DNA from 3 places in the Streptomyces sp. NPDC030799 genome. Region 2 is predicted to be linked to each of the others. Evidence: riboswitches for the same ligand, from Rfam matches in the RefSeq annotation. Region 2 holds a riboswitch; each other region holds the start of a gene.
What was found. A riboswitch is a leader RNA that binds a small molecule or an ion and turns the genes downstream of it on or off. The one in region 2 is predicted to bind cobalamin.
Positions count from the first base shown of each region.

Region 1: another riboswitch for cobalamin. It lies ahead of ACZ41I_RS17035 (ribonucleoside-diphosphate reductase subunit alpha); the one in region 2 lies ahead of ACZ41I_RS36330 (hypothetical protein).
Region 3: another riboswitch for cobalamin. It lies ahead of nicT (Nickel transporter NicT); the one in region 2 lies ahead of ACZ41I_RS36330 (hypothetical protein).

Region 1 covers NZ_JBVIDS010000006.1:190,184-197,334, reverse strand. The annotation lists gene ACZ41I_RS17055 (bifunctional albaflavenone monooxygenase/terpene synthase) at 1-519, shown strand, start outside; gene ACZ41I_RS17050 (GlxA family transcriptional regulator) at 542-1,504, opposite strand; gene ACZ41I_RS17045 (hypothetical protein) at 1,598-1,795, shown strand; gene ACZ41I_RS17040 (ribonucleotide-diphosphate reductase subunit beta) at 1,839-2,852, opposite strand; gene ACZ41I_RS17035 (ribonucleoside-diphosphate reductase subunit alpha) at 2,852-5,215, opposite strand; cobalamin riboswitch at 5,340-5,513, opposite strand; gene ACZ41I_RS17030 (hypothetical protein) at 5,794-6,201, shown strand; gene ACZ41I_RS17025 (hypothetical protein) at 6,505-6,708, shown strand; gene mctP (monocarboxylate uptake permease MctP) at 6,747-7,151, opposite strand, start outside.
Region 2 covers NZ_JBVIDS010000018.1:40,088-47,238, reverse strand. The annotation lists gene ACZ41I_RS36345 (hypothetical protein) at 1-800, opposite strand, end outside; gene ACZ41I_RS36340 (hypothetical protein) at 941-1,801, opposite strand; gene ACZ41I_RS36335 (methyltransferase family protein) at 2,020-2,784, shown strand; cobalamin riboswitch at 2,815-2,934, shown strand; gene ACZ41I_RS36330 (hypothetical protein) at 2,997-3,398, shown strand; cobalamin riboswitch at 3,593-3,734, shown strand; gene ACZ41I_RS36325 (CbtB domain-containing protein) at 3,771-3,992, shown strand; gene ACZ41I_RS36320 (CbtA family protein) at 4,015-4,767, shown strand; gene ACZ41I_RS36315 (hypothetical protein) at 4,914-5,252, shown strand; gene ACZ41I_RS36310 (histidine phosphatase family protein) at 5,271-5,852, opposite strand; gene ACZ41I_RS36305 (class I SAM-dependent methyltransferase) at 6,085-6,816, opposite strand.
Region 3 covers NZ_JBVIDS010000015.1:147,777-154,927, reverse strand. The annotation lists gene ACZ41I_RS32915 (DUF6445 family protein) at 1-388, opposite strand, end outside; gene ACZ41I_RS32910 (DUF4142 domain-containing protein) at 665-1,381, shown strand; gene ACZ41I_RS32905 (glycoside hydrolase family 13 protein) at 1,378-3,045, opposite strand; gene ACZ41I_RS32900 (ArsR/SmtB family transcription factor) at 3,139-3,483, opposite strand; cobalamin riboswitch at 3,562-3,751, shown strand; gene nicT (Nickel transporter NicT) at 3,781-4,860, shown strand; gene ACZ41I_RS32890 (nucleoside hydrolase) at 4,857-5,867, opposite strand; gene thrS (threonine--tRNA ligase) at 5,950-7,151, opposite strand, start outside.

The DNA.
Region 1 (7,151 bases), on a different contig from region 2:
CTCGCGGAACACCCGGAACACGCCGAGAAGGTACGGACCGAGGTCGAATCCGTGACCGCCGGTCGGCCGGTCGGATTCCAGCACGTTCGCGCGCTCACGCACACCAACAATGTCGTCGTCGAGGCCATGCGGCTCAGGCCCGCCGTATGGATATTGACGCGGCGCGCGGTGACCGACACCTCGCTCGGCGGCTATCGCATTCCGGCCGGAGCGGACATCATCTACAGCCCCTACGCGATCCAGCGCGACGCCCGCTCCTACGACCGGCACCTCGACTTCGACCCCGACCGGTGGCTGCCGGAGCGGGCCAAGGACGTGCCGAAGTACGCCATGAGCCCCTTCAGCGTGGGCAACCGCAAGTGCCCCAGCGACCACTTCTCCATGACCCAGCTGAGCCTGATCACCGCGGCGGTCTCGGCGAAGTACCGCTTCGAGCAGGTCGCCGGGTCGAACGACGCCACCCGCGTGGGCATCACGCTCCGTCCGCACAACCTGCTGCTGAGGCCGATGCCTTGGTAGGCCACCTGGTACCGGCGCACGCTCAGGCGGCCTGAGGGCCCCGGAACGTGCGCCGGTAGGCGTTCGGGGTGGTGCCGAGCGCCTGGACGAACTGGTGCCGCAGCGCCGCCGCCGTACCGAACCCGGTGCGCCAGGCGATCTCGTCCATGGTCTCGTCCGTGCCCTCCAGCAACTCCTGGGCGCGCAGCACCCGTTGGCGCAGGATCCACCGGTAGGGCGTGGTCCCGGTCTCCTGCTGGAAACGGCGCGCGAAGGTGCGGGGCGCCATGTGGGCACGGGCGGCCAGCTGTTCCACGGTCACCTCCTGGTCGAGGTGCTCCTCCATCCACACCAGCACCTCGCCGACGGTGTCGCACGGGGCCTTGGGCAGCGGCCGCTCGATGTACTGCGCCTGCCCGCCGTCCCGGTGCGGCGGTACGACCATCCGGCGGGCGATCTTGTTCGCGACCTCGGGTCCCTGCTCCTTGCGCACGAGATGCAGACAGGCGTCGATCCCGGCGGCGGTGCCGGCCGAGGTGATCACGGGATCCTCGTCGACGTAGAGCACGTCCGGCTCGACGGCGACCGTCGGATACCGGCGGGCGAGCTGCTCCGCGTGATGCCAGTGCACCGCGCACCGCCGGCCGTCCAGCAGCCCCGCCGCGGCCAGCAGGAACACGCCGGAGCAGACGCTGAGCACCCGTGCCCCCCGCTGGACGGCGCGCCGCAGGGCCTCCAGCAGCTCCTCCGGGTACTCCCGTACGGCATAGGTCTCCCCGGCCGGGACGGCGATCAGGTCGGCCTCCTCCAGCCGCTCCAGCCCGTAGGGGGTGGACACGGTGAACCCGCAGTGGGTGCCGAGGGTGGGCCCCTCGGCGGAGACCACGGCGAAGTCGTACACCGGCAGACCCTCGTCGCTGCGGTCGATGCCGAACACCTCGCACACGACACCCAGCTCGAAGGGATGCACCCCGTCCAGCAGCACGGCGGCCACGTTCTTCAGCATGCTGCCAGTGTGCCGGATCAGTGGCAGCAATTCGAGGGTGTACGGCAGTCCTGCCACTCACGGACGAGGAGTGCTCCGCGCGACAGTGAGGGCATGAACGGAAACCAGATCCAAGGCCTCATCGGCATGCTCGCCACCTTCGGGATCCTCGTCCTCATGATTCTCCCCTCCGCGATCGGCGCCGTGCGGGAATGGAGCATCGACCGGCAGCTCAGGCGGGCGGAGCACGGCGAAGGGGAGGCGGCGCCGAACCGCCCCCACAGCCGTCACGGCGTGGCCCACCCCGCCTGAGGGAACACCTGCGCGAGCCCCGTGTGCCGAAGCAGCGGGACGGTCAGAAGTCCTCGTCCAGGTCGACCGTGCCCTCCACGGCGACCTGGTACGCCGACGGGCGGCGCTCGAAGAAGTTCGTCAGCTCCTGGACGCCCTGCAGCTCCATGAAGGAGAACGGGTTCTCCGAGCCGTACACCGGTGCGAACCCGAGGCGGGTGAGGCGCTGGTCGGCGACGCACTCCAGGTACTGCCGCATCGACTCGGTGTTCATGCCCGGCAGGCCGTCACCGCACAGGTCGCGCGCGAACTGCAGCTCGGCCTCGACGGCCTCCTTGAGCATGTCGGTGACCTGTTGCTGGAGCGCGTCGTCGAACAGCTCCGGCTCCTCCTTGCGGACGGTGTCGACCACGTCGAAGGCGAAGGACATGTGCATCGTCTCGTCGCGGAACACCCAGTTGGTGCCGGTGGCGAGGCCGTGCAGCAGACCCCGGCTGCGGAACCAGTACACGTAGGCGAAGGCGCCGTAGAAGAACAGGCCCTCGATGCACGCGGCGAAGCAGATCAGATTGAGCAGGAAGCGCCGGCGGTCGGCCTTCGTCTCCAGGCGCTCCAGCTTCTCGACCGAGTCCATCCACTTGAAGCAGAACCCGGCCTTCTCCCGGATGGAGGGGATGTTCTCGACGGCCGCGAAGGCCGCCGCCCGGTCGTCCGGGTCGGGGAGATAGGTGTCGAGCAGCGTCAGATAGAACTGGACGTGCACGGCCTCCTCGAAGAGCTGCCTGCTCAGATACAGGCGCGCCTCGGGCGAGTTGATGTGCTTGTACAGCGTCAGGACCAGGTTGTTCGCGACGATCGAGTCGCCCGTCGCGAAGAAGGCCACCAACCGGCCGATCAGGTGCTGCTCGGCCGGAGTCAGCTTGGCGAGGTCGGCGACGTCCGAGTGGAGGTCGACCTCCTCCACGGTCCAGGTGTTCTTGATGGCGTCCCGGTAGCGCTCGTAGAAGTCCGGGTAGCGCATCGGGCGGAGGGTGAGTTCGAAGCCCGGGTCGAGGAGGTTCTGGGGACGGGTGGACATTACTGGCAGGCCTCGCAGGACTCGGGGTTTTCCAGGGAGCAGGCGACCGCGTCGGGATCGGCGGCCTGCTGGACGGGGATGGTCTTCTGTGTCTGCGCCTGGGCGGCGCGGGCGATGCGCGTCGCGGGCCGCGAGCGCAGGTAGTACGTCGTCTTGAGCCCGGACTTCCAGGCGTACGCGTACATCGAGGAGAGCTTGCCGATGGTCGGCGTCTCCATGAAGAGGTTGAGCGACTGCGCCTGGTCGAGGAACGGGGTCCGCGCCGCGGCCATGTCGATCAGGCCGCGCTGCGGGATCTCCCACGCCGTGCGGTACAGGGCCCGTACGTCGGCCGGGATCCACGCGAAGTCCTGCACCGATCCGTTGGAGTCGCGCAGCGCCTCACGGGTCCGTGCGTCCCAGACGCCGAGCTCCTTCAGATCCTTCACCAGGTACGAGTTGACCTGCAAAAACTCACCGGACAGCGTCTCGCGCTTGAACAGGTTCGACACCTGCGGCTCGATGCACTCGTACGCGCCCGCGATGGAGGCGATGGTGGCGGTGGGCGCGATCGCCAGGAGGAGCGAGTTGCGCATGCCGACGGCCGCGATCCGCTCGCGCAGGGCCGCCCAGCGCTCCGGCCAGGTCAGCTCCACCTCGTAGTGGTCGGGGTGCAGCACACCGCGCGCGGTACGGGTCTTCTCCCAGGCCGGCAGCGGGCCGTTCCGCTCGGCGAGGTCGGCGGAGGCCTCGTACGCGGCGAGCATGATGCGCTCGGCGATCCGCGTGGACAGGGCCTTGGCCTCCGGGGAGTCGAAGGGCAGGCGCAGCTTGAAGAACACGTCCTGCAGACCCATGGCACCGAGGCCGACGGGCCGCCACTTGGCGTTCGACCGGCCCGCCTGCTCGGTCGGGTAGAAGTTGATGTCGACCACACGGTCGAGGAAGGTGACGGCCGTGCGGACCGTCTCGTCGAGGCGCTGCCAGTCGATGTCACCGCCGCTCACGAACGCACCGAGGTTGACCGACCCCAGGTTGCAGACCGCCGTCTCCCCGTCGTCCGTGACCTCCAGGATCTCGGTGCAGAGGTTGGAGGAGTGGACGACATGGCCGGGCAGGGCGGTCTGGTTGGCGGTGCGGTTCGCCGCGTCCTTGAAGGTCATCCAGCCGTTGCCGGTCTGCGCGAGGGTGCGCATCATCCGGCCGTACAGCTCACGGGCCGGGATCGTCTTCTTCGCGAGCCCCGCCGCCTCGGCCTTGCGGTAGGCGGCGTCGAACTCCTCCCCCCACAGGTCCACCAGCTCCGGCACGTCCGCCGGGGAGAACAGCGACCACTGTCCGTCGGCGTTGACCCGGCGCATGAACTCGTCCGGGATCCAGTGCGCGAGGTTCAGGTTGTGCGTACGGCGGGCGTCCTCACCGGTGTTGTCGCGCAGCTCCAGGAACTCCTCGATGTCGGAGTGCCAGGTCTCCAGGTAGACGGCCGCGGCGCCCTTGCGCCGGCCGCCCTGGTTCACGGCCGCCACCGAGGCGTCCAAGGTCTTCAGGAACGGCACGATGCCGTTGGAGTGCCCGTTGGTGCCGCGGATCAGCGAACCGCGGCTGCGGATCCGGGAGTACGACAGACCGATGCCGCCGGCGTGCTTGGAGAGCCGGGCCACCTGGTGGTAGCGGTCGTAGATGGAGTCCAGCTCGTCCAGCGGGGAGTCGAGGAGGTAGCAGGACGACATCTGGGGGTGGCGGGTGCCGGAGTTGAAGAGCGTGGGGGAGGACGGCAGGTAGTCGAGGCGGCTCATGAGCCGGTAGAGCGCGGCGACTTCGTCCAGGGAGCGGACACTGTCGTCCTCGGCGAGGCCTGCGGCGACCCGCAGCATGAAGTGCTGGGGGGTCTCGACGACCTTGCGGGTGAAGGGGTGCCGGAGCAGATACCGGCTGTGCAGCGTGCGCAGCCCGAAGTAGCCGAAGCGGTCGTCGGCGCCCGTGTCGATCAGCGCGTCCAGCCGCGCGGCGTGCACCCGCGCGAACTCGGCGGTCCGGTCGGCGATGAGCCCCTCCCGGTGTCCCACGGCCACGGACTCGGTGAAGGACGTCACGCCCTGCGAGGCGGCCTCCGCGCGGATGGTGAGGGTCAGCAGCCGGGCGGCCAGCCGGGAGTATGCGGGGTCCTCGGAGATGAGCCCGGCGGCGGCCTCCGTGGCCAGCTCCCGCAACTCCGCCTCGTCGGCGTTCGCCGACCGGCCACGCAGGGCGGCGGCGGCGACCCGGCCGGGGTCGGTGTCGGGGAGGTCGGCGGTCAGCTCGGTCAGGGTCCGCAGCAGCGCGGCACCGGGACCGTCGGTCTCCAGGCCGTCGGCTGAAGCCGGGTCTGCTGGCGCGATGGTCACGTGGGGCTCTCCCTCGCTCGGCACGGGGGCCTGGCGGAGGGCGGGGGCAGCCACGAGCGCACACGGCGTCGCGTCCACCGGCCCACTCCACGAGGCCCGGACGTCTCAGGGCACACCGGCCGGACGGCCGGGTGCGCTGTCGGCAGGTCCTCGGACTGACTCCTGTGCACGGCGTTCAGGGAACGGACACACACAAGTACACCGTTGCGGGACAGTTCCGGATTCGCACCGGATTCCCCTGCGGCGACAGCGAGGATGAGCATACATCTAGTGCCGGGCTGTCAGGTCACCCCCAGATGTTGTGTCTGTTGTGTGGTGCGGTGGCTTCGGAGGGTCAACTTCCGAGTTGCAGGGCCCGGCTGGAGTGTTTCCATGGAAGAAGGTGCCCCGCGGGTCCTTCGTGCCGAGAGCCGGCCTCGGAAGGAGAACGCACCATGACGAGGATCGTCCGTCATCCGCCGGGCAAGGTGCGGCCTCGCAGCGCGCCGATGGCGACGCTGGAGGCGAGACACGTGCGATCCGGGTTGTGTGGCTGATCCTCCTGACCGCACTCCTCGCCTGGGCCGCGGAAGGGCTTTGTGCTCACCGCCGGGCCCGGCATGGCCGAGATCGTGGGCCGTGAGGAGGTCGCCCGGGTCATCGCCCAGAGGCTGCGGCAGCGCGAGACCCGCAGGCCCTGTCTGCTCGTCGGCGGTGTCGGCACGGGCAAGACGGCCGTCCTGGTGCGGCTGACCGAGCTGCTGGCCCGGCAGCACGCCGTTCCCGTGCCGATCCGGCTGAGGGACGCAACCGGTGCCGATCTGAACTTCGAGCGCATGGCCAGGCAACGGTTCGCCGAGGAAGCGCCTCACGGCATTCTGGCGCGCACCAAGAGCGACCGGATCTGGCAGCAACTGCTCGCCGACGACAAGGTGGTCGTCATCGCCTCCCGGCCGCACAGTCCGCTGGAGAGCACCCCGCCGCGATCGTGGAGCTGGAGCCGCTGAGCGAGGAGTCGGCGCTGCACTTCGTCGAGGCGCGGGTCCCGGAGACGGACGAGCGCCGCGTGGACTGGATCGTGGAGACCGCGGAGGTCACCGAATCGCCGATCTACCTGCAGATCGCCCGCGAACTGCACCACCACGGCGACCTCGAACGCGTTCGTCCGCGCAACGACAAGGACCGGCTCGACACCCGCAGTTGGGACCGCAGCACGCTCCGGCTGTGGCTCCTGGAGACCTGGGCCCACGCCATGAGTGACGGCCGGCTGCGCGAGGACGTCGAGCTGAGCCCCCGGCCCCCGGGGCGGGGTGCCCCGGGGCGAGGTCCGCGAGCCCTTCTGCCGGCAGCAGCAGGTCCTGCTGCCCGGAACCATCCGCCGCTGCTTTCCCAGGCTGGTGCACCGAAAGACACCGCCCTGGGTCAGCATGCGCGTCCGCGAACTGGACCGCTTCTGGGACGCGATGGCCGGACGCACACGGGACGAGGGCGTCCGGCCGAGGCGCGTGGGCTAGGGGGTGTCGTTTGGATCATCCCGGCGTCGCAGGGTCCCCTAGTGCGCGCTGCCCGCCGTCGCCGACGGCAGTTCCACCTGGACGCCGAGGTCGCCCGCGTCCGCCGTGTAGTCGGCCGGGCTGGTCTCGTCGATGCCCTCGGGGGCCTTGGCGGCCTTGAGGACGAAGGTGAGGACCACGGTCACGGCGACGTTGAGGACGAACGCGGTCAGGCCGATGTAGCCGATCTCCCCGATGCCCGGGATCTCCTTGGCCGAGCCGCCGAAGTGCTTCTGGGTCGGCGAGGCGACCCCGTACGCCGCGACCGTGCCGTACACCATGCCGACCGCCCAGCCGGCGAGCAGCGCCCAGCGGTGGAACCAGCGGGTGAACAGGCCGCCGACCAGGGCCGGGAAGGTCTGCAGGATCCAGATGCCGCCGAGCAGCTGGAAGTTGATCGCGAC
Region 2 (7,151 bases):
AGAAGCGCGCCGGCCACGACATGGGCCTCGTCGCCGTCGCAGGCGCGGTCTTCGGTGTCGTCCGGCGCGCCCGGGTGTCCGGCCAGCCGGGCGGCGGCACGGACCAGCCGCAGCCGGGCCCCGGGCGGCGGATGCGCTCCGTCGAAGTCCCGCTCGTCCGGCTCGTCCGTGTCGTCCCCGGCGTCGAGCAGTTCGGCGAGTACGGCGGCGTAGGCGGGCCCGCACAGCACGGCGGCGCACACATCGGCGAACGCCTCGCCCGACCACCGCTCCCAGGGGACGGCACGCTCCGGGGCCAGACCGGCCGCCGTGATCCGCCGGCGGATCTCGTCGCCGAGGCCCCGGTCGTCGTCGATGTGGTGCGCGGCCTCGTGCGCCACCGTCAGCAGGGCGGGCAGATGGGAGCCGAAGGACCAGGGCACGTCGATGACGGGGAACGGCAGCCGTGCGGCGGCCTCGCGGCCCTCGCGGGTGTGGATGCCACCGCGGGGCAGCAGATCGTGGTAGGCGCTGCCCCGGCGGTGGGCGCGCGGCGAGGCCGTCCGGCTGAAGCCGACCAGCGGGGGCTCCTTGGCGCGAGCTCCGGCGAGGCCGAGGACCGGCCCGTAGCACTCCCAGGCCAACTCGTCGGCGACGTCCAGGACACGGCGGTAGTCACGGACGCGGCGCAGCAGGAACCGGGTGCGGTAGTAGTCCCACACATGGTGCAGGTCCAGGACCCGGCCGGGCACGTCGTCCGCGCGTCCGTCGGCGAGCCGCGCCCGTACGTCGGCCACTCCCACGCCGAGCAGCGCGAGCACCGCCTCCAGCTGGCTGTGATGCTTCTCCAGCGGACCGCCGGCGCGGCTCGCGCCCTGCCACTGACGCAGCTCCTCCTCCAGCCCGGCGACGGCGTGCAGCCGTGCGGCGGCGCGCCGGACGGACAGCGGGGCCGGCCCGGTCAGGACGCGTCCTGGGCCGGCTCGGGTGCGGTCCCGGTCCCGGGCTCTGTCTCGGTCTCCGTCTCACCGACGAGCTGCGGCGGCGTTTCGAGCACGGCTGCCGGGTCGTCGGCGGCCTGCTCCAGCAGCAGGGGCGGTACGGGCTCGGCGTCGAGGCCGCGCCCCGGCTGCACGGGTCCGTACTCCTCGCGCACCCCGCCGAGCCAGGTGCCGCGCAGCCGTACGACCCGGAAGAGCGGCGTGAGGGCTTCGCCGATCCACTGGAAGCCCAGGTGCCTGCTGCCGGCGAGCCGCGCCGAGCCCGCCAGGTCGAGCAGCTGCAGCGGCCCGGCGCCGACGGACGTGGCCAGGCGCAGCTCGGCCGAGGCGCCCGCCTCGGCGGCCACCAGCACGGCGGCCGCATCGGCCCGCACCACCTCGGTCACGGCGAGCAGACCGGCCTCCCAGCGGCCCTCCCAGTAGCGGCGGACGAGCGCCCGGGCCAGGGCAGGGGTGTCCGTCAGACCGCTCCCGGCCAGGCCCCGGTACGCCACCAGCGCGGCCCGCTGCCGGGCGAACCGCAGCAGCACCCCGGCGTCCGCGTCGACGAGGGCCGTGAAGAGCGGGTCCGTGGCGCCGGACGCCTTGAAGCGGACGTCGATCCCGCCGCCGGCGTCGTGCAGGAAGGCACCGCGGGCCTCGGGCGCCGTCGCGTCGAAGGCGATCCTGCGGTCGGCCAGCGTCCCGGCCGCGCGGACGGACCCGCGCGAGTCGTGCAGGACGTCCCCCACGCCGACCTTCTGCAGCAGGGGCCAGGCCAGCCACCAGTCACCCCACGCCTCGCGCATGGCGTCCCGGTACACGGCGAACGCATGGACCACGGCGTTCAGCTCCTCCCCTGTCCCGCCCGAGCACCTGCGCGCAGGCTAGCAGCGCCACACCCGGGACACGCCCGAACTGCCGTGTCCGGTACGGGCCTTGCCGCCGCGTTCTGCATCCGTGGACGGAGAACGGTGGGGAGCGGTGGGGATAGGCGGGGGCCTCTCCATCGACCCGTGGGTGGTGGTGATCGGCTGGGTACGCGGAGCAGTCTTGAGGCATGGGTTCTCTTCACTCGGCACTCGTCCTGACCGTCGACCTCTGCGTCCTGATCTTCGTCGCGGCCTGGGTCGTGGGCGCTGTCCACTTCGGCGTGCGGAGCCGGTTGGGACTGCGCGGCTGGCTGCGGGGACTGCGCCGCACGCTGCCGCGCCGGCTGCTGCCGGCGGCGGGCGTCTCCGCGTTCTTCATCCCGGTCGGGCGCTTCGAAGGGTTCTGGCGCCATCTGCAGTACTGGCGGCCCGAGCCGGCCCTCCTGGGTGTCCTGCCCGCCGTCGCCTCGACCGCCCTGCTGCTGTGGTCCCGCCGGGTGCTGGGGACGATGTGGGCCAGTGTGCCGACGGTCCGGGAGCACCACGAGCTGCGCACGGACGGGCCGTACCGGCTGGTCCGCCACCCCATCTGCACCGGCCTGCTCGGCTTGGTCACCGGTTCCGTGCCGGCCTGCGGCTTCGGTGTCCGGGTGGCGTTCCTGGTGGCCGCGATACCCGGGCTGCTGCGCCGGGTCCGGGTCGAGGACCGCCCGATGGCCCGGCGGTTCGGCGCCGCCTACGACGCCTACCGCGCCGAAGTCCCGGCCCTGATCCCCCACATACGCCGCACGGCCCACCGGGTCGGCCGGCGCCCCGCGGGCAGCGTGCCGCGCCAGGGCCCGCGACGCCGGGATGATCCGAACGACACCCCCCGGCCCGGTCGTCGCTCCGGCCGCCGTCGGAGGGCGGGAGCGGTGATGGTACACGCGGCGCTCCCACCGGTGATGGCATGATGACCTGCGACATAGGGCGACGGCGGTCCGAGGAAGCCGGTGTGAATCCGGCGCGGTCCCGCCACTGTGACCGGTGAGCGAGTTCCGGCAGGCCTCCGCTCCGCCCGGGGCGGGCAGGCCGGGCGGGCGACGACCCGGGAGCCAGAGACTCACGCGGTCGCCTCCTCGACGCACACCGGGGCGGATCTCCCCGGGAGGGGAGTGACATGGGCGTGCCCGAGAGGCCGGCGGAAGAGGCGTCCGGCGGAGCGGGGACGGGGAGCGCTGCGGCGCCGTGCCGGGTCGTCGTGTGCCGGGACTGCTGCTGCGGCAGCCCCAAGGTGACGGGGGTTGATCACCAGGCGCAGACCGCACGGCTGCGGGCGGAGGTGCCGGTGCGCATCTCCGACTGCCTCGACGTGTGCGACCAGGCCAACGTCATCGTCGTACAGCCGTCCACCGCGGGCCGGGCCGCCGGTGCGCGGCCGGTCTGGCTGGGACTTGTCAACGACCCGGATGCGACCGAGGACATCGTGACGTGGGTACGGGCGGGTGGCCCGGGCGTCGCTCCCCAGCCGGACATCCTCGACCTGTACGCCTTCACGCCGCCACGGCGCCGTGCGGATCCCCGTTGACCCAGGGGTCCGGTACGGCACCGAGCCGGCGCAGGTCGCCACCGTCCGGTGCGCGCCACCGACACGGCCGTGCGCAACTGCCCCCGGGCGCCGTTGATGTGGGCCCTGCCTGCGCTGCCGCCCCACCGGCCTCGTCCTGTCCCGCCTGCTGGGAGAGGAAGATCACGGCGGGGGCAGGCGGTCTTGGCCGTGCGCGCGGCACGCGGTACGGTCTGTCCGATATCGACGACGGCGAGACGGAAGCCGGTGGGAATCCGGCACGGTCGCGCCACTGTATGCGAGACGCCCCCGAGGCGTCCCGTGAGTCAGACCCGTGGCCGTCGTCCTGTGCACCACCGAGATGGGACGCGAACTCCCAGAGGAGGTTCTGCCATGGCGCAGACCGTCGCCCAGCCGACAGCCACCACCCCCGTCGTACCCGCCAAGCTGCCGCTGAAGGCGATTGCCCCCTGGGCGGTCTTCTTCGGCATCCTCATGCTGATCCTGCTCTACTTCGTCGGCGCCGAGCAGGGCGCCACCTCGGTGCTCAACGGCACGGACGTCCACGAGTGGGTGCACGACGCCCGGCACCTGCTCGGTTTCCCCTGCCACTGAGGCGAGGGGACACCGCCCGCCCATGAATTCCGCAACCGTACGGAACCTCCTCGTACGGGGCATGCTCGCCGGCCTCGCGGCCGGCGTGCTCGCCCTCGTCGTGGCGTACGTCCTCGGTGAGCCGAGCGTCGACAAGGCGATCAGCTTCGAGGAGGCCCACTCCCACGAGCACGAGATGGAAGTCGTCTCCCGCTCCCTCCAGTCCACCGCCGGCCTCGCCACCGGTGTCCTCGTGTACGGGGTCGCCTTCGGCGGGATCGCCGCGCTCGCCTTCTGCTTCGCCCTGGGCCGCGTGGGCCGCTTCAGCCCGCGCGCCACCGCGCTGCTGCTGTCGGGCTGCGCCCTCCTCGCCGTGTACGTCGTGCCGTTCCTGAAGTACCCGGCCAACCCGCCGTCGGTCGGCGAGCCCGACACCATCGGCAGGCGGACCACCCTGTACTTCCTGATGATGCTGCTCAGCGTCCTGCTGGCGGTCGCCGCCACCCTGCTGGGCAAGCGCCTGGCTCCCCGTCTGGGCACCTGGTGGGCGACGGTCGTCGCGGTGGCCGCGTTCGCCGTCGTGATCGGTCTGGCCTACCAGTTCCTGCCTGTCGTCAACGAGGTCCCCAAGGGCTTCCCGGCCACCCTGCTGTGGCGGTTCCGGCTCTCGGCACTGGGCATCCAGGCCGCTCTGTGGGGCGGATTCGGCCTCCTCTTCGGCGAGTTGGCCGAGCGGCTGCTGAGCCCCAAGCCGGCGACGGCCGAGAGCGGGCGAGCGGTTCCGGCCGCGCACTGACCCCTTCCGGACAACAGAGGGCCCTTCGGAACCATCCGGGGGCCCTCTGGCGTTCTCCGGACACCGGCGCACGGGTTCACCGGCAGGGCGAGGGAATCCGGCGGCGGACCGGAGGCGGATGCCCGGGCGAGGAGCGGAGGAACCGAGTGGCCAGAGCCCCACAGCCCCGCCGGATCACCGTCGGTGGCCGCGACGCGGTCGCCCTCACCCCGAGGGAATACGAGCAACTGGTCGCCAGCCGACGGCAGATCGGCGGCCAGAGCGCCCGGGTGCGGGTGCTCGCCCAGCAGGCCAAGCGCACCGAACAGCTGCTGCACGACCTGGAGATGCTGATCGCGGCCTCGGGGGACGGCTGCCGGGGACGGTCCCATCCGGCGCCGACGACATGCCCCGACCGCGAAGCCATGGAGCCGGGCGACGACGGCACCTGCCTGCGCTGCGCGATAGCGGCGCTGCTGCGCCGTCACCGGGCTTCGGCAGACTGAACCACCGGCCGGCGGCGCCTAATCGGCGTCCGGCGCGGCAAGCGGACGCCCCAGCCGCAGATTCCAGCGCCCGGCCCGGCCGCTGAGTTCGGTCACGGTCAGCGGCGGCACATCGAGGCGCCAGAAAACCGTGACAGGCAACCCCAGCGCGCCGCCGACGGCCGCCCGCACCACCTCCGGCTCGACGACGGCGACCGTACGGCCCGCCACGGCCTGCGCGTCGGCCAGCCACCGTGCGACCCTTCCGCACAGGTCCTGCACGGACTCACCACCATGCGGGGCGCAGCCGGGGTCGGTGAGCCAATGGCCCACCGCCTCCGGCTCGGCGGCCCCCACCTCCTCAAGGGTGCGGCCCCGCCAGCGGCCCACGTCGAGCCCCGCCAGTTCCGGCACCGGCACGCCGTCGAGGCCCAGCGCCGTGGCCGTCTCCCGGCAGCGCGCGCCCGGAGAGACGGCCACACGCTCCGCGGCGGGCAGCGACCCGGCCGCCGCCCGGGCCCGTACCGCGCCGACGGCGTCGAGCGAGCCGCCGTCGTCGAACCGCGCCTGCCGCAACGACGCGCTGGTGGAGGGGGAGACGAGAAGAACTCGGCTGGTCACGCGGATGCTCCTGCTGCCTTCGTCCTGGGACGCGGGCCCCGGCCGGTACGGCCCGCGCGGCCGCGAACATAACATCCACCGCATGCCTTCCGTGCGCCCCGACCGCCCACTTCCGGCCCGACCGGCCACACCCGGCCGGACACCGCGGTGCCCCACACACAGGGCTGTCTGTTCGACGCGGTGGTACGGCATCCGGCGGTTCTGCGAAGCGAACGCCCGGACCGGAGGGCGGTCATCCGGGAGCCGGCTTGCGGACCAGTTCGTAGGCGTAGCCGACCGTTTCGCAGGGGTGGCCGTCGGCTGCGCAGGAGCGGAGTTCGGCGGTGAGGTCGGCGTCGAACGTGCCGGCGTGCTCCGCGAGCACCGCGGGCGGCAGGAATGATGTCGACCGGATGTACCCGGCGAGCTCACGGATCGTCCAGCGGTGCTCGACGGAGAACTCGTGCCGTCCCGCGGGTTCGAACCCGGCACGTGACAGGACATCGTGGTCGGGAGCCTGCTTCCGTGCCTGCTCCCAGCCGGCGGGCACGCGGCCGGCCGCGCCGAGGGTGTTCTGCCATCTGCGCAGCATGCTGGAGAGCGCCCGCTGCCAGTCCCGGGGCCCCGTCCACGGACCGGTCGACCAGCACAGCGCGAGACAGCCGCCGGGTTTCAGCCAGCCGTGGGCGCGCTGCGCGACCAGGTCGCGGGGGAGCCGGTGGAACGCATTGCCGATGACGATCAGCTCGAAGCTTCCCGGTTCGGCGTGGAGATCCTCGGCGCCGACGGTGATCGTCCGGATGTGGGCCGCGCCGGATACGTCCGCCTTGGCGCGGACCACCTCGGTCATGCCGGGTTCGGCGTCCACGGACCACACGTCCGCGAACCGGTTCCGCAGGGGGAACGTGAGCTGGCCGGTGCCGCAGGCCAGGTCGAGCAGGCGTCCGTGCCCCGACGGTGCCGCCCGGCGCGCGAGGTCGGCCATGCGCTCACCATGGCACACGGCCGCCCGGCTCCGGACATACGACGGTTGTCCCTGTCCGCGATGCAAGACCCGTCCGGGAAGTCCTTGACCAGTGCCACGGACCTCTGCTGAACTCCGGTCCCATGAACCCGCGCGTGGACCTCACTCGGCGGCGCCACATCGATCTGGCGCACGTCTCCAGCGCGTTCTGTTGTCGCTGAGCCGGCACGTCGTCACACGGTCTCCTTGAGGACCGTTGTGCCCGCCTCCTGATCGTCCCCTTCTCCGGCTCTTCTCCACGACCGGATGAGCGGTCGCCCTGACCTGCATCAGGTGCTTTCGACGCCGTCGTTCCG
Region 3 (7,151 bases), on a different contig from region 2:
ACAGGGCGCGGGAGTCGGTGTGCGGGCGGGGCTCGCTCTCGCCCTCGCCGACCACCTGGACGCAGTTGTGGTTCAGCGTGCCGCCGCCGGGCGCCTGCTGCACCCAGAGTTCCTTCGCCCCGGTGGCCTTCTTCACCAGACGCTCGACATGGGCGAGTTCGGGCGGCTCCAGCCCGGGCATGGCGCGCAGGCCGGGCCAGGTCTCCGAGGTGTACGGGTAGCCCTTGACCCAGTCGTCCTTGGCCAGGCACCGCTCCCGTACGGCGTCGATCTCGGGCAGGGCGTCGTCCAGGACCCAGTAGTCGCGGCCCCTGGTGGGCTTGCGGTAGGGGAGGACGGGGAGGGGCGTGCGGGCGGCGGGCGTGCGGGGCGGGGGCTGCGGGGACATGCGGCGAATCTAGGACCGTGTTTCGGCTGCTTTCTCCCGGAGACCGGTCAACGTTTGACCAACCATGTGTCATGCACACCAACACATGGCAATCGGCAACCGGACCTGGCCGTCCGGGAGTTTTTACCCGAACCACCGAGACGAATCGCTTCCCCGTACGTACTGCTGTGCGTCCGAACCGCCCCACGCCGTCACCGTGGGCGGATCCACGACCGGGCAGGAGGCACGGTGCGCTTTTCGCGGAACGCGACGGGAACCCTCTTCGTGGGCGGTGCGATGGCCATGACCCTCGTGGCCCTGGCCTATCCGAGCATGCTCGGCCTGAACAAGGTCACCACCGCCCAGGACCGCATCATCGCCAACACCCAGTGGGGACCGCTCACCGAGCAGGACCGGGACTTCGTGGTGAAGGTGCGGGCGGCCGGTCTGTGGGAGTACCCGGTGGGCCAGATCGGGCTGCAGAAGGGCACCACTCCGGCGGTCATCACGGCCAGCAAGCACCTGGTCGACGGGCACGCGGCGCTGGACATCACCTGCCGCAAGATCGCGCCGATGCTGAACATCACGCTGCCCAACCTGCCCAGTCCCCAGCAGCAGGGCTTCGTCAGCCAGCTGAAGGCGGACAGCGGCAAGAAGTTCGACAGCGACTTCGCCAACATCCTGCGGATGACGCACGGTTCGATCTTCAACACCATCTCCAAGATCCGGTCGACCACCAAGAACGCGCTGGTGCGCGCCCTCGCCGACCAGGCCAACAACACGGTTCTGGACCACATGACGGTGATGGAGAAGACGGGCCTGGTCGACTTCGACCAGACCCTGTTCCAGCAGACGACCCCGCCCAAGCTGCCCGACTCCGACCTGACCCCGCCGCCCCCGGCCGCCGGCCAGCCGGAGGTGGTCCTCACCCCGCCCCCGAGCCCCACCTCCACACCCGTCGACATCAACGGCATCACGGGCTCGGGACCGAGCCCGAGCCCGACCGTCGGTTAGGCCAGCCAGACCGTCGTGTCCGGCGGGAGGTTCGCGTTCCCGTCGAGCGGCGTACTGGCCAGCAGCACCTCCCCGGGCGGCAGCCGCACCGGGTCGGCGGTGAGGTTCGTGACGCAGCGCCAGGTGTCCGAGCGGGTGAAGTCCAGTACGCCGGCGGGCGCGTCCGGTGTCCAGGTCAGCGTCTCGCCCTCCAGCAGCTTGCGGCGCAGCCGCAGGGCGGTGCGGTACAGCTCCAGGGTCGAGCCCTCGGCCCCCGTCTGCGCCTCGACGGCGTACGACGCGAAGGACGCCGGCTGCGGCAGCCAGGCCGCGCCGCGCCCGAAGCCGTACGACGGTCCGCTCCGCGTCCACGGCAGCGGCACCCGGCAGCCGTCGCGGCCCTTGCGGACATGGCCGGTCTGCTCCCAGATCGGGTCCTGGAGGACCGCGGCGGGCAGGTCGGCGACCTCCGGCAGACCGAGTTCCTCGCCCTGGTAGAGGTACGAGGATCCGGGCAGCGCGAGCATGAGGAGGGTCGCGGCGCGGGCCCGGCGCAGGCCCGCCCCGGTGTCGATCGCGGGCGCCGTGCCGCCGGACAGCAGCCAGGCCGCCGGGTCGGTGCCGGGCGGCAGCATCAGGCGGGAGGCGTGCCGTACGACATCGTGATTGGACAGCACCCAGGTGGCGGAGGCGCCGGCGGCCCGGGCGGTGGCGAGGGAGTCGGTGATGACCTGCCGCAGCTCCTCCGCGTCCCAGCCGGTCTCCAGGTACTCGAAGTTGAAGGCCTGGTCGAGTTCATCGGGGCGGGCGTACAGGGCACGGCGGGCGCCCGGGACCCAGGCCTCGGCGACGGCGGTGCGCGGCGGGCTGTAGGCGTCGAGGATCTTGCGCCAGTCGCGGTAGATCTCGTGAACCTCGTCGCGGTCCCAGTACGGGTGGCTGCCCGGCGGGACGTGCGGCAGGGCCGCCTCGCCGGTGGCACCGAGGTCCCCGATGTCCCGCAGCGGCTCGGTGAGGTCCTTGGCCAGCCCGTGGGCGACGTCGATGCGGAAACCGTCGACGCCCCGGTCGGACCAGAACCGCAGGGTGGTGCGGAAGTCGGCGCGGACCTCCTCGTTGTCCCAGTTGAGGTCGGGCTGTTCGGGAGCGAAGAGGTGGAGGTACCACTCGCCGTCCGGGACGCGCTTCCATGCGCTGCCGCCGAACACGGACTGCCAGTCGCTGGGCGGCAGTTCGCCGTGCACGCCCCGGCCGGGGCGGAAGACATAGCGGCCGCGGGCCGGGGAGCCGGGGGCGGAGCGCAGGGCCTCCTGGAACCAGGGGTGCAGATGCGAGGTGTGGTTCGGGACGATGTCGACGACGACCTTCAGGCCGAGCCGGTGGGCCTCGCCCACCAGGGCGTCGAAGTCGTCCAGGGTGCCGAGGCGGGGATCGACGTCCCGGTGGTCGGCGACGTCGTAGCCTCCGTCGGCCAGCTCCGACGGGTAGAAGGGGCTCAGCCACAGGGCGTCGGCACCGAGGCCGGCGACGTGGCTCAGGCGCTGGGTGATGCCGCGCAGGTCGCCGAGGCCGTCGCCGTCCGCGTCGGCGAAACTGCGGGGGTAGACCTGGTAGATGACGGCCTGACGCCACCAGTCGGGGTTCTTGGAGGAGAGGTCCGGGGAGCGGTCTGCCACAGGGGCCATACGGGATCCCTTCAGGGGGAGGTGGACGACAGTACAAATCTGTCCACATGACCCGGAAAGGGAACCTTCGCATGGGGGGCCGAGGAGAGCACCTCAGCAGAGGTCCAGCACCGCGCGCAGCTCGGCGTCCACCACGCGGTAGCGCACCACCCGTCCCTGTTTCTCCCCGGCCACGACGCCCGCCGCCCGCAGCAGCCGCAGGGCCTGGGAGACGGCGGGATCGTTCATTCCGGTGGCCACGGCCAGGTCGGAGACGGCGAGCGGGCCGGTGCGGTGCAGGGCGAGGAGCAGGGCGAGCCGGTTGGCGTCGGCCAGCAGCGAGAAGCGGCCGGCCCAGGTGCGCACCCGGTCCGCGTCACCGATGGCGGCGATCGCCTCGCACACCCGGTGACCGTCGATGGTGCGCCGGTCGGCTCGGTCGGCAGGCACGAGATGCATGGCGTCATCCTCGCAGGTGGCTCTGTGATCTTGAATACCTGCACGGGTGCGCAGCTATGCAGTGCACCGCTCCCGCCCGTACGGTGGGCGGGCCGTGGTGCTCGGGAAGTCGATGAGAAGTCGACGCGGCCCTCGCCACTGTGACCGGGGAGTTCCGGTCCCGTCCGGCAGCAGCCGGGCCACTGGTCGGTCGTACGGCTGGGAAGGCAGGGACCGAAGAGCGCACCACCCCGTAAGCCAGGAGACCGGCCACGGCAGCTCACGAAGTGATCCACGAGGTGCTGGAGCGTGAACCCGATGGCCGATGCTGCTCCCTTCCGCTGGCGGCGCGAGGACACCCTGAAGACGGCGGGACTGCTGGCGGTGATCGTCGCCCTGCACGTCGTCGCCTTCGGGATCCTCTTCCTGCTGGTCGTGCCCGAGCACTACAGGGTCGGCACCGACGTCTTCGGGATCGGCCTTGGCATCACCGCCTACACCCTGGGCATGCGGCACGCGTTCGACGCCGACCACATCGCCGCGATCGACAACACCACACGCAAGCTGATGGCCGACGGGAAGCGGCCGGTGTCGGTGGGGTTCTGGTTCGCGCTGGGGCACTCCAGCGTGGTGGTCGTGCTGGCGGTGCTGATCGCCGGCGGTACGCAGCTCGCCGGCAAGGTGATGGACGAGCACTCGCGGACCCACCAGGTGCTCGGGTTCCTGGGAACGACGATCTCCGGCACGTTCCTCTACCTCATCGCGGCCCTGAACCTGGTCGCTCTGGTGGGCATCCTCAGGGTCTTCCGCGCGATGCGCGGCGGGGCGTACGACGAGCGGGAGCTCGAACAGCACCTGGACTCGCGCGGTTTCATGAACCGGATCCTCGGCCGCCTCACCAAATCGATCAGCCGGCCCGGCCAGATGTTCCCGCTCGGTTTCCTCTTCGGGCTCGGCTTCGACACGGCCACCGAAGTCACGCTGATGGTGATGGCCGGTTCGGGCGCCGCCGCCGGCCTGCCCTGGTACGCGGTCCTCTGCCTGCCGCTGCTCTTCGCCGCCGGCATGAGCCTGTTCGACACCCTCGACGGCACCTTCATGAACTTCGCCTACCAGTGGGCGTTCTCCAACCCCGTCCGCAAGGTCTTCTACAACCTCGCCATCACCGGCCTGTCCATCGCGGTCGCCTTCGTCATCGGCACGATCGAGCTGGTCGGGGTCCTGCACGAGAAGTTCGGTCTGCACGACGGCGTCACGGGCTGGATCGCCGGACTCGACCTGGACAACGTCGGCTATCTCATCGTCGGCCTGTTCGTGGTGGTGTGGGCGGCGGCACTGTCGTACTGGCGCGTCGCGCGGGTGGAGGAACGCTGGACGGCGAAGCCCGCCGCCGATTAGGGGGTGTCGTTCGGACGCCGGGATGATCCGAACGCCACCCCCTGGCGCTCCACGGTCTCCAGGTACAGCTTCACGTACCGGTCCACGTCGACCTGCAAAGCCACGTCCACCAGGGCGTGTTCGCGCTTGCCCTCGTGGATCTCGGACTCGCCGGGGCGGGGGCGGCGGTCGACGATCGTCTGGCCCCGGGTCGGGCCCGGGGCCAGGCAGACCTCGACGGGCAGGAGCCGGGTGGTGATGCCGGCCGGGTCGGCGACCGCGCACACCGCGCCCGCGTCGCCGAGGCCGCCCGCCTCCTCCGCCTCCGGGGCCTCTCCCTGTGTGGTCGGCCGGTGCGCGAGGAGTTCGCCGGCCAGCCGGGTGCCGGGGTCGCTGCTCGTGCGCAGCCGGTGGACGTCCGGGGCGTCGACGACGACCTGCATGAAGACGTCCAGGCCGTACATGGTGATCGGCACCCCGGCGGTGAGCAGGATCGCCGCCGCCTCCGGGTCGTGCCAGACGTTGAACTCGGCGACCGGCGTGGCGTTCCCGACGGCGACCGCGCCGCCCATGAAGACGATCCGCTCGATGTTGCGGGTCACCTCGGGGTGGGTGCGCAGCAGCAGGGCGATGTTGGTGAGCGGTGCGGTGGGGATGAGGGTGACCGGGCGGGGGGAGGCGAGGATCTCACGGCGCAGCAGGGCGACCGCGTCGAGGTCGACGGGGGTGCGGGTCGGCGCGGGCAGGCCGAGGTCGCCCATGCCGTCCGAGCCGTGCACATGCCGGGCCGAGCGGGCGGGTTCGATCAGCGGGCGTTCGGCGCCCCGGCCCACCGGGATGTCCGGGGCGCCCGCCTGCTCCAGCACGGTCAGGGTGTTGCGGACCACACCGTCGACGTCCGTGTTCCCGGCCACGCAGGTCACGGCCCGCAGGTCCAGGCCGGGGTGGCGTACGGCGAGCAGCAGGGCCAGGGCGTCGTCGACGCCGGTGTCGCAGTCGATGATCACGGGGATGGGCTGACCGGTCACAGCGGGCTCCTTCGTCGTGCCGACGCTCAAACCCTAGATCAGCACCCGGTGATCGGCCCCATGACGCCGGGTCCGACCGCGATCAGTCCCACAGCGCGGTGCCGCGTGCGGCCACCCGGGCGCTGATCGCGGCCAGCAGGTCCGGCACCGGCAGCGCCCCGGGGCGGCGGCCGTCCCGCAGGCGTACCGCGGCCAGCCCCGCCCCGGCCTCACGGGCGCCGATCACGGCCTGGTACGGCACCAGGCGGGCCGCCCGGATCCGGGCGCCCAGGGTGCCCTCGGCCGGACCGGCGAGCTCCGCCCGCAGCCCCAGCTGCAGGGCCTGCCGCACGACCGCCGCCGCCTGCTCCTCCTGCTCCTCGGCGACCGGCAGGACCATCAGCTGGACGGGGGCCAGCCAGGCCGGGAAGGCGCCGGCGTGCGCCTCGACGAGGTGGGCGACGGCCCGCTCGACGCTGCCGATGATGCTGCGGTGCACCATCACCGGGCGGTGCTTCGCACCGTCGGCGCCGATGTAGTGCAGGTCGAAGCGGGCCGGCTGGTGGAAGTCGATCTGCACGGTGGACAGGGTGGACTCACGCCCGGCCGGATCGGCGATCTGTACGTCGATCTTCGGACCGTAGAAGGCGGCCTCGCCCTCCGCCTCCTCGTACACCACGCCGGACGCGTCCAGGACCTCCCGCAGCAGCTCGGTGGCCCGGCGCCACAGTTCCGGATCGGCGACGTACTTCCCGCCCTCCCCGGGCAGCGACAGCCGGTGCCGTACGGCCTCGATGCCGAGGTCGGCGTAGGCACGGGCGATCAGCTCCAGCGCGGCGCGGGCCTCGTCCACCGCCTGGTCCAGGGTGCAGAAGATGTGCGCGTCGTTGAGCTGGATGGCGCGGACACGGGTCAGACCGCCGAGGACACCGGAGAGTTCGGCGCGGTGCATGCCGCCCAACTCGGCAATCCTGAGCGGCAGTTCGCGGTAGCTGTGGGAACGGGAGCGATAGATCAGGGCGTGGTGGGGGCAGAGGCTGGGTCGGAGCACGACCTCCTCCGCACCGAGTTTCATCGGCGGGTACATGTCGTCGCTGTAGTGGTCCCAGTGCCCGGAGATCTCGTACAGCTCCCGTTTGCCGAGCGCGGGCGAGTACACGTGCCGGTACCCGGCGCGGCGTTCGGCTTCGCGGATGTACTCCTCCAGGGTGTGCCGTACGACCGCGCCGTCGGGCAGCCAGTACGGCAGGCCGGCGCCCATCAGCGGGTCGGTGTCGAACAGGTCCAGCTCACGGCCGAGCCGGC